Regions from separate parts of the Arthrobacter sp. STN4 genome, predicted to be linked through region 3. Evidence: predicted binding sites of a transcription regulator. Region 3 holds the regulator's gene; each other region holds the start of a gene.
The links. The regulator Rex, encoded in region 3, represses fermentation and respiration genes when NADH is low (regulators of the CRP and FNR family bind a similar motif). The targets are predictions, from matches to a motif close to CTTGTGAANNNNTTCACAAG.
Positions count from the first base shown of each region.

Region 1: a site for Rex is predicted at 1,815-1,834, ahead of araB (ribulokinase). Genes of this name have one in related genera too.
Region 2: a site for Rex is predicted at 1,996-2,015, ahead of MMF96_RS16860 (MarP family serine protease). Genes of this name have one in related genera too.

Region 1 covers NZ_JAKZGX010000006.1:51,473-54,745, forward strand. The annotation lists gene mmsA (multiple monosaccharide ABC transporter ATP-binding protein) at 1-535, opposite strand, end outside; gene chvE (multiple monosaccharide ABC transporter substrate-binding protein) at 566-1,687, opposite strand; gene araB (ribulokinase) at 1,946-3,273, shown strand, end outside.
Region 2 covers NZ_JAKZGX010000031.1:15,991-19,263, reverse strand. The annotation lists gene MMF96_RS16870 (NUDIX hydrolase) at 1-932, shown strand, start outside; gene MMF96_RS16875 (RidA family protein) at 1-4, shown strand, start outside; gene MMF96_RS16865 (Crp/Fnr family transcriptional regulator) at 1,249-1,926, opposite strand; gene MMF96_RS16860 (MarP family serine protease) at 2,153-3,273, shown strand, end outside.
Region 3 covers NZ_JAKZGX010000020.1:23,447-26,719, reverse strand. The annotation lists gene MMF96_RS13900 (HAD family phosphatase) at 1-501, opposite strand, end outside; gene MMF96_RS13895 (glutaredoxin family protein) at 598-906, shown strand; gene MMF96_RS13890 (redox-sensing transcriptional repressor Rex) at 1,008-1,706, shown strand; gene MMF96_RS13885 (hypothetical protein) at 1,748-2,500, opposite strand; gene MMF96_RS13880 (YceI family protein) at 2,690-3,247, opposite strand.

The DNA of each region.
Region 1 (3,273 bases), on a different contig from region 3:
TGAGGTTGAGCAGGTTGGCGGAATCACCGTCGTTCAAGGCGGCGGTGGGTTCGTCCAGGATCAGCAGCTTGACCTGCTTGGAGAGCGCCTTGGCGATCTCCACGAGCTGTTGTTTGCCGACCCCCAGATCCGCGACCTTGGTGGTGGGATGGTCGTTGAGCCCCACCCTGGCCAGCAGTTTGGACGCCTCCAGGTTGGTCTTGTTCCAGTCCACGAACCCCCTGGTGGAGATCTCATTGCCCAGAAAGATGTTCTCGGCGATGGACAGGTAGGGGCTGAGGGCCAGCTCCTGGTGGATGATGACAATGCCGGCTGCCTCGGAGGACTTGATGTCCTTGAACTCGCACAGCTTGTCCTCAAAGTAGATGTCGCCGTCAAAGCTGCCGGAGGGGTAGACGCCGGAGAGCACCTTCATGAGGGTTGATTTTCCTGCGCCGTTCTCACCGCAGATGGCGTGGACCTGGCCGCGCTGGACCTCCAGGGAAACGTCCTGCAGGGCCTTGACCCCAGGGAACGTCTTGGTGATAGTGCGCATGTCAAGGATCGTCGATGTCACGCCGGCCGCCTACTTGAGGTCTGCGGCCGTGTAGTAGCCGCTGTCAACAAGCTCCTTGCTGTAGTTGTCCTTGGTGACGACCACGGGCTGGAGCAGGAAGGTCGGGACAACCTTGACCTTGTTGTTGTAGCTGGTGGTGTCGTTGACCTCCGGGGTCCTGCCCTTGAGCAGGTCGTCCGCCATGGCCACGGCCTGGTCGCCGAGCTTGCGGGTGTCCTTGTAGATCGTGGAGTACTGCTGGCCGGCAATGATGGACTTCACCGACGCGGCCTCGGCGTCCTGGCCGGTGATGATGGGCAGGGCGTTGCTCGCATAGCCGGCGGACTGCAGTGCGGAGATGATGCCGATGGACAGGCCGTCATACGGGGAGAGGATGCCGTCAACCTTGGCCCCGGAAGAATACGTGCTCGCGATCAGGTTCTGCATGCGCTTCTGGGCCGTGGCCGGGTCCCAGCGCAGGGTCGCGATCTGCGTGAAGCCGGTCTGGCCGCTCTTGACCACCAGGGTGCCGTTGTCGATGTACTTCTTCAGCGTCTTCATGGCGCCGTTGTAGAAGAAGGTGGCATTGTTGTCATCCGGGCTCCCGGCGAAGAGTTCAATGTTGAACGGGCCCTTCCTGCCGGTTTCCTTCCCTGCCTTGTCCAGGATGCCCAGGCCCGTCAGCAGCGAGGTGGCCTGTTCGACGCCGACCTTCTCGTTGTCGAAGGTGGTGTAGTAGTCAACGTTCTTGTTGCCGTTGATCAGCCGGTCGTACGCAATGACCTTGATGCCGGCCTTGGCGGCGTTGTCGAGCTGGTCGCTCAGGGCCGTGCCGTCGATCGAGGCAATGATGAGGACCTTCGCGCCCTTGGTGATCATGTTGCTCACCTGCTGGACCTGCTGGGGGATCTTGTCGTCGCCGTACTCAAGGTCGGTCTTGTAGCCAAGCTTCTCCAGCGATGCCTTGATGGCGTCGCCGTCCTTGATCCAGCGTTCGGAGGTCTTGGTGGGCATCGCGATGCCGATCAGGGCCCCGCTGTTGTCCGCCGTTCCGGCGCCCGCCGCGGCATCGCCGCCGCGTGTTCCACAGCCGGTGGCACCGAGTGCCAGGCCCAGGGCCACGGCCCCCACAATCAAGCTCTTGAATTTCATGGGTGGTTCCTTCTTGTCGTATGGGGTCGGGGTCCCGGGCCCCGTGGTCGCCGGGGAGTCCGGGGAAGAATCCCAAAATGGGCCGTGGCAGCCAACCGTTCCGATTGTGAGCGCTAACACGTGGGCTAAAGTGTAATCCCTCACATGCCGTGGATGTCAAGTGGCAGACGAAGCGGCACGCGGCGGTTGACACGATCAATTGTTAGCGCTCACAATGAAGACCGTCCCAAACCCCTGCAATCGTTCCGAGAGGCAGCCATGACCAACGTTCCACTCCCGCCCGCACACTACGTGGTGGGCGTCGACTTCGGAACCCTGTCCGGCCGTGCCGTGGTGGTCCGCGTCCACGACGGCGCCGAGGTCGGCAGCGGGACCTTTGACTACCCGCATGCCGTGCTGGCGGACGCGCTCCCCGGCTCCCGTGTCCCGCTGGGCATCGACTGGGCACTGCAGGTTCCGGACGACTACCGGCAGGTGCTCCGGCATGCAGTACCCGCCGCACTCCGCGACGCCGGGATCGACCCGGCCGACGTCGTCGGGATCGGCACGGACTTCACGGCCTGCACCATGGTCCCCACGCTGGCCGACGGCACGCCGTTGAATGAAGTCCCCGCCTATGCGGACCGCCCTCACGCCTATGTGAAGCTGTGGCGCCACCACGCCGCCCAGCCGCAGGCGGACCGGATCAACCGGCTGGCCGCAGGGCGCGGCGAAGGCTGGCTGGCGCGTTACGGGGGGCTGGTTTCCTCCGAGTGGGAGTTCGCCAAGGGCCTGCAGCTGCTCGAGGAGGACCCCGAGCTCTATGCGGCCATGGACCACTGGGTGGAAGCGGCGGACTGGATCGTCTGGCAGCTGACCGGCCGCTATGTCCGCAATGCCTGCACCGCCGGGTACAAGGGCATGTACCAGGACGGGCAGTACCCGTCCGCGGACTTCCTGGCCGCTCTCAACCCCGCCTTTGCCGGCTTTGTGGCCGAGAAGGTGGAGCACCGGATCGGCCGCCTCGGCGAGGCCGCGGGCACACTCAGTGCCGAAGCCGCTGCCTGGACCGGGCTGCCCGAAGGCATCGCCGTGGCCGTGGGCAACGTGGACGCCCACGTGACCGCCCCGGCGGCCCGCGCAGTGGCCCCCGGTGTGATGACGGCCATCATGGGCACCTCCACGTGCCACGTCATGAACGGCGCCGGCCTGCGTGAGGTCCCGGGCATGTGCGGCGCCGTCGACGGCGGCATCCTCGACGGACTGTGGGGCTATGAGGCCGGCCAGTCCGGCGTCGGCGACATCTTCGGCTGGTTTGTGAACAACGGCGTGCCGCCGCGGTACCACGACGACGCCGCGGCGCGCGGTCTTGGCCTGCACGAGCACCTCACGGAATTGGCCGCAGAACAGGCAATCGGCCAGCACGGGCTGATCGCCCTGGACTGGCACAGCGGCAACCGCTCCGTGCTGGTGGACCACGAACTGTCGGGGCTGGTCGTGGGCCAGACGCTGGCCACGAAGCCGGAGGACACGTACCGTGCCCTGCTGGAGGCCACGGCCTTCGGCACCCGCACCATCATCGAGGCGTTCAACGCCTCGGGCGTGCC
Region 2 (3,273 bases), on a different contig from region 3:
GTAACGCCCCTGCGGGCCCCCGGCCCGCAGGAAAGCGGATTTTTCCGCTAAACGCCGATCAGCGTGAAGCCGCGCAGGCTTGGGTTGACTTTGGCGAACGCACGCCCAGCAAGCCCCGCTCCGCCTCTTCGGTGGTGCTGTTGAAGGACAGCCCCGGCGGATTGCAGACCTTCATGACCTACCGGCCCGGCAATTCCCCGCTGGGCCTGGTGGCCTTCCCCGGCGGGACTGTTGAGCCCGCGGACGACGACGTCACCGACTGGGCGGGCCCCTCGCCGGCGCAGTGGGCCAAGAGCATGGGCGCCCCCGACGCCGAGACGGCGAAGCGCCACGTGGTGGCCGCCATCCGCGAATTGTTTGAAGAGGCCGGCATCCTGCTGGCCGGGCCGGACGCCTCGTCCCTCGTCGAGGCCGTTTCCGGGCCGGAGTGGATGAAGGAGCGGGAGTCCATTGCCGCGCAGGACAGCACCTTCTCCGGCCTGCTGGAACGGCGCGGTCTGGTGCTGCGCACGGACCTGCTCAAGCCCCTGAGCCACTGGCTTAGCCCGGACTTCGCCCACCGCCGCTTTGACACCCGGTATTTTGCCGCCGCCGCACCCGTGAACCAGGAACCGCAGCTGCTCGCCAGCAAGGGCGTGTGGGGCCGCTGGGTCTGCGCGGCGGACCTCCTCGCGGACCGGGCCGGTTCCGCCCTCGGCGACGAGATCGGCCAGGAAAACACCGTGGGGCTGCGACTGGGGGAGCTGGTGGTTCCCGGCGTGGAAATCATCCTCGAAAAGCTCGGCGCGGCGCGCGGCTGCATCGCATACCTGAACCACAAGCGCCCCGTGAACGAATACCAGCCCGCCCTGGTCACCGAAGAAGACGGCACCTTTGAGCTGGAAGTCCAGGCCGCCCCGGCGTCCGAAGGTGCCGCCTGCCGCGAACGCTGACCGCCCACTACAGATGCTCCCGCGCGAGTGGGGCTGTTTTTCCCATCGCTCCCGCGCGAGTGGGGCTGTTTTGGCGGACGCTCCCGCGCTGCTCATTATTGGACCGCTGCCGCCTGCGGGAGCGTTTGTGAAAAGCGCCCCGTTTGCAACCGGGCGTTGAGGAAATGTGCCCCGGTTGCGCGGGAGCGTTGGTGGGGGAGGCAGGGACGACGACGGCCCGGCCGCCAGAGGGTGGCCGGGCCGTCGTCGTCCCTGGGTTCGTCGTGCTTGGTTTCGACGGGCCCAACCGGCGCGCGGCCGGTTGAACCGGCGGGGATCAGCGGGAGCGCTGGCGCAGGCGGTTGACGTCGAGGATGACGACGGCGCGGGCCTCCAGGCGCAGCCAGCCGCGCTGGACGAACTCGGCCAGCGCCTTGTTGACGGTCTCGCGCGAGGCGCCGACCAGCTGGGCCAGCTCTTCCTGCGTGAGTTCATGGGCCACGAGGATGCCGTCGGTGGCGGGGCGGCCGAAGCGGTCCGCCAGGTCCAGGATGGCCTTGGCCACGCGGCCGGGGACGTCGGAGAAGACCAAGTCGGAGAGGTTGTCGTTGGTGCGGCGCAGGCGGCGGGCCAGGGCCTGCAGAAGCTGCATGGACACCTCGGGGCGGTTGCGCAGCAGGGCGTTGAGCGATTCGTTCTTCAGCCCGGCCAGGCGGGTCTCGGAGACGGCTGTGGCGGTGGTGCTGCGCGGGGCCGGGTCAAAGAGGGCCATTTCACCGAAGAGCTCGCCCGGGCCCAGGATCGCAACGAGGGATTCGCGGCCGTCCGGCGAGGTGCGGCCCAGCTTCACCTTGCCCGAGACGATGAAGTACAGCTGGTCGCCCTGGTCGCCTTCACGGAACACGGAAGCCCCGCGGGAGAGGTCCACCTCGGCCAGCTCGTCGGTCAGCAGTCGGAAGGCCTCATCGTCGAGCGTGGTGAATAGTGGTGCGCGGCGCAGTACCTCGATGTCCATGAAATCTCCTTGAAGTTATGTAGCTAAACAGTTGGGACCTATTACTGATTCTTTCAGAAGTTTCGGGCTTTTGTGACCAATTTGGCATGCGCGGCGGTCTCCGTTCGGCATTTTACCCCAGGGACCCACAAGGGCTGCACGGATTCGCCCGGTATTATGTGCCTCGCGGGTGCCATCCGGGGAGTCGCGGGCAATGACCGGGAAAGTGCAGGGAAGGCGGTACTGGATGCTTGGCTTCTCCTGGCTGGATGCGGTGTTGATCCTGTGGCTGTTGTGGCAGCTGATCTACGGGCTCAGCGCGGGGCTGGTGGTCAGCCTGGGCGGGCTGCTCGGCATGGTGGCCGGCGGCGCTGCGGCGTTTTTTGCCGCGCCGTTTGTCAGTGAGCATGCACCCGGGCCCGGCTGGCGGACGGTGTTTGTCATCGGCGCCACCGTGATCCTGATCGCCATTGGCCATGCCGGGGGAATCAGGATCGGGCGGGCCATCGGCAAACGCGTGAAATCCGGCCCCGTACGCACCGTGAACCGGCTGCTCGGAGGGGCACTGAACGTGCTGGTGGGCGCGGTGGTGATTTCCCTGCTTGCCTTCGGCGTGACCAACCTGGGCATCCCCGCGGTCTCCAGGCAGCTGAGCAGTTCGGTGGTCATTTCCAAGATTGACGCCTGGACGCCGGACCCGGTCAAGGCGGTGGCTGCGCAGATGCGCTCGCTGGTCCTGGAGGAGGGCATACCCCAACTGCTCAACCCCGGCGGCCCCCACAACCCCGTGGCTGCGCCCAACGCCAGCACCAACACGCCGGCCTGGAACAACGCGGCCAGATCCGTGCTGAAGATTTCCGGCACCGCCTTCCAGTGCGGCCAGAACCAGACCGGTAGCGGGTTCGTGGTGGCACCGGACCGGGTCCTGACCAATGCCCACGTGGTGGCGGGCGTCCCCATGCCCGTGGTGGTCACGCCGTCGCAGGGCTCGCTCCCGGCCCGCGTGGTCTACTTCGACCCGGTGAAGGACCTGGCCATCCTTGCCGTGGATGGCCTGAACGTGGCTCCCCTGCCCACCGGCCCCACCCTCCGCGACAACTCCCAGGCGGCCTTCGCCGGCTACCCGCTGGGCGGGCCGCTGCAGGTCCGGCCCGCCACGGTGCTGGCCAGCGGGCCCATGCTGATTCCGGACATCGAGGGCAAGCAAAAGTCGGTGCTGGACATTTACCAGCTGGCCGGAAACGTCCAGTCCGGCAACTCGGGCGGCCCGCTGCTGGACACCTCCGGACGGGTCGTGGGAGTGGTGTTTGCCAAGTCGACGACGTCGGAACCGGTCGGCTTCGCCTTCACCATGGCCGAAGTGGCCCC
Region 3 (3,273 bases):
AATGCGTCCGGTGTAGAAGCCGCCGTCGACCTCGGCCACCGTGCCCAGGGCGCCGGTCAGCTTGAGCCGCTGGGCAATGACGCCGGCCACCTCCACGGGTGTCGCCGTCACGAGCCACACCTGCCGGCCGGATTTGAGGTGTTCCTGGGTCAGGGCCAGCGTGCCGGGCCAGATTTTCGAGACGATCATCTCGTCATAGACTTCCTCGCCCAGGTGGCGGACAAGGTCGGCGCTGATGCCGGCGGCCAGTTTTTGCGCCGAGTCCTGGATGGAATGGACGTCGGACATGTTTTCCCCGCGCAGGATGAACTTCGCCTGCTTCCACGCGAATCCGGCGGCGTCACGCAGCGTGAAGGTCTTCTTCTGGTACATTTTGCGCGCCACGTGGAACAGGCTGGCGCCCTTCATGAGCGTGTTGTCCACGTCAAAGAATGCGGCTTCGCCCTGGAGTTTCGCAGCGGTCGAGGCAGCCTCGGCGCTATCGGTGGTCACATCGGGCATGCAACGAGTCTAGCCATTCCAGACCCGCCTTGCCCGCTGCACCGGATACGGCGCGGTTAATAGTGGCCGGGGGCGAAGTGTGCGTACGGTTAACAGATGGAGCCAGTTTCCGGCGCAACGCCGACCCTTGAATTGATCACCAAGGCCGAATGCCACCTGTGTGAGGACGCCCGGGCGGTGGTGGCCGCGGTGGCCGCACCCCTGGGCCTGGCATGGAGCGAGCGCCGGATCGACGGCGATCCGGCGCTCGCCGGGCGGTACGGCGAGGAAGTCCCGGTGGTCCTGGTGGACGGGGTGCCGCGCGACTTCTGGCACATCGACCCGGTGCGCCTGCGCACCGTGCTCGTGGGCCTGATGGGGGCGGACGGGCCGCCGGAGGCCGCGGGGCAACCCCGCTTTGGCTAACCCGGGCCCCGGTCCTACAGTTGATAATGGCCGACGGCGGACCGTGGGGACATTTGTTTCCCGCCCGGGTGTGGCCTTGCAAAAGAATTTGGAGTGTCACCTTGTCCCCAGCGCAGACCCCGGAGGAACCGGCTGCAGAATCGGCCCGGCAACTGCCCCCTGCCACGGTGTCACGGCTGACACTGTACCTGCGCATGCTCAATGCGCTCCTTGCCGAAGGCACGGAACGGGTGTCCTCGGAAGCCCTGGCCGAGTCGGCCGGCGTCGGCTCCGCCAATGTCCGCAAGGACCTTTCCTACCTGGGCTCCTACGGCACCCGCGGGGTCGGCTACGAGGTGGGGCACCTGAGCCGCAAGATCGCCCAGGCGCTGGGCCTGACCCACGAATGGCGGGTGGCCATCGTCGGGGCCGGCAACCTGGGCCGGGCACTGGCTAGGTACGCCGGCTTTGAATCACGCGGCTTTGACGTGGTGGCCTTGTTCGACGCCGACCAAATGCTGGTGGGCACGGAAATCGGCTGGCTGCGCGTCACGGACGTGGCCGAGCTGGAACACACGCTGGAGAAGACCCGGGCCAACATGGTGGTCCTGGCGCTCCCTGCCGCCGTGGCCCAGGCGGTGTGCGACCGTGTGGTGGCCGCCGGCATCCACAGCATCCTCAGCTTTGCGCCCGTCGCCCTTACGGTGCCCGCCTTCGTCAACCTGCGCAAGGTGGACATGGCCACGGAACTGCAGATCCTCGCCTACCACGCCCAGCGGCTGGCCGACCCGCGGCTGGAGCAGGACCGGCCCGGCGCCTGAGTGCACCCGGGCAAGTACCTGTCCGCCCAGTACCTGTCCGTTCAGTACCCGTGCGGGCCGTTGCCAGGGACGCGCTTGGCGAAGTATTCCTTGGCGGGGGAGCGGAAGAGGATGATGATGCCCACGACCCCCAGCCCCACCTGGACGATCGTGAAAATATTCGGCTGTGTCAGCGCCGCCAGGGACACGATGGCCAGCACCAGCCCCGTGGTCCGTGCCCAGCCGGCGCCGCGGCGGATTTTTACCGCGAGCCAAAAATAGGCCACTGCGGCAATCAGGCTCAGGACCGTGGCGGCCACCAGGAGGCCGGTGATCGCGGACTGGTCCGCCAGCAGGGAGCTGTAGGCCGGATCGCTGGGCAGCGCCGACGTCAGCGCGTCAATGAGGGTGCTCCGAGCCGCCGGCAGGAACAGCACAAACAGCAGCAGCACGGCGGAAAGCGCCTGCAGGGCACCGGCGGCCATGATCAGCCGGCTGGCGAGCGCCACCGGACGCGGGGCGGCCAGGTGCTGGCCCGGCGGGACGGGGCCGGCGCCGCGGGGCGGCAGCTTGCCGCCGTTGGCCTGGCTTGCGGAGCCCCGGTAATCCGGCCCCCCGTAGCCGGGATAGGCGGAGGCGGGCGGCAGGCCCCGGGAGGGTCCGGCGTCGTGGTTGGCTTCGGTGGACGACGGCGGCTGCCAGCCTTCCGGGGCGTACTGGCCGTAGCGCGGCACACCGGGGGAGACCTCCCCGTAGTGCCCGGGTCGGGGACCGGAGGCGGGCCGCTCTTGAGGAGTTTCGTCAGGAGTGGTCATGGGAGTGGTCCCTTTCAGTGGCGGCCGGCGGCAGGCAAAACGGCCGCGCCGGGTGTGTATTTAACCCTACGCGACCGCGTGCCGGGGAACTACCCGGCAGGTCCCTGCACGGGCCCCGGGATGTAAAAAAGCGACGTGCCGGCCCGCCATGGGTGGCAGGCCGGCACGTCGCGTGGTGCAGGGGTGTGGCTAGGCAGCCTTCACGAAGGCAACGTCCAAGGTGATGGTGACCTTGTCGGAGACCAGGACGCCGCCGGCCTCGAGTGCAGCGTTCCAGGTCAGGCCGAATTCCTTGCGGCTGATGACGGTCTTGGCTTCAAAGCCTGCGCGGGTGGCGCCGAACGGGTCCACGGCCACGCCGTTGAACTCGCCCTTGAAGGTGACGGTCTTGGAGATGCCGCGGATGGTCAGCTCACCGGTGAGTTCAAAGTCGCCTTCGTCGCCGGAGACGCTCGTGGAGGTGAATGAAAGGGTGGGGAACTGCTCGACGTCGAAGAAGTCCGCGCTGCGGACGTGGCCGTCGCGGTTCTCGTCGCCGGAGTTGAAGCTGGCGGCCTGGATCGTGGCGGTGACGTTGGCGTCGGCCACGGTTTCACCCAGCGTCAGGGTGGCGGCCACGTCGGTGAACTTCCCGCGGACCTTGGAGATGCCGGCGTGGCGGACGGTGAAGCCCACCGCGCTGTGGGCGGCGTCAAAGTTCCACGTGCCCTGGCTCAGGCCTACGGTTTCAACAGCTGTTGCAGTCATGGTTTCTCCTTGGGGAATGTACTTGG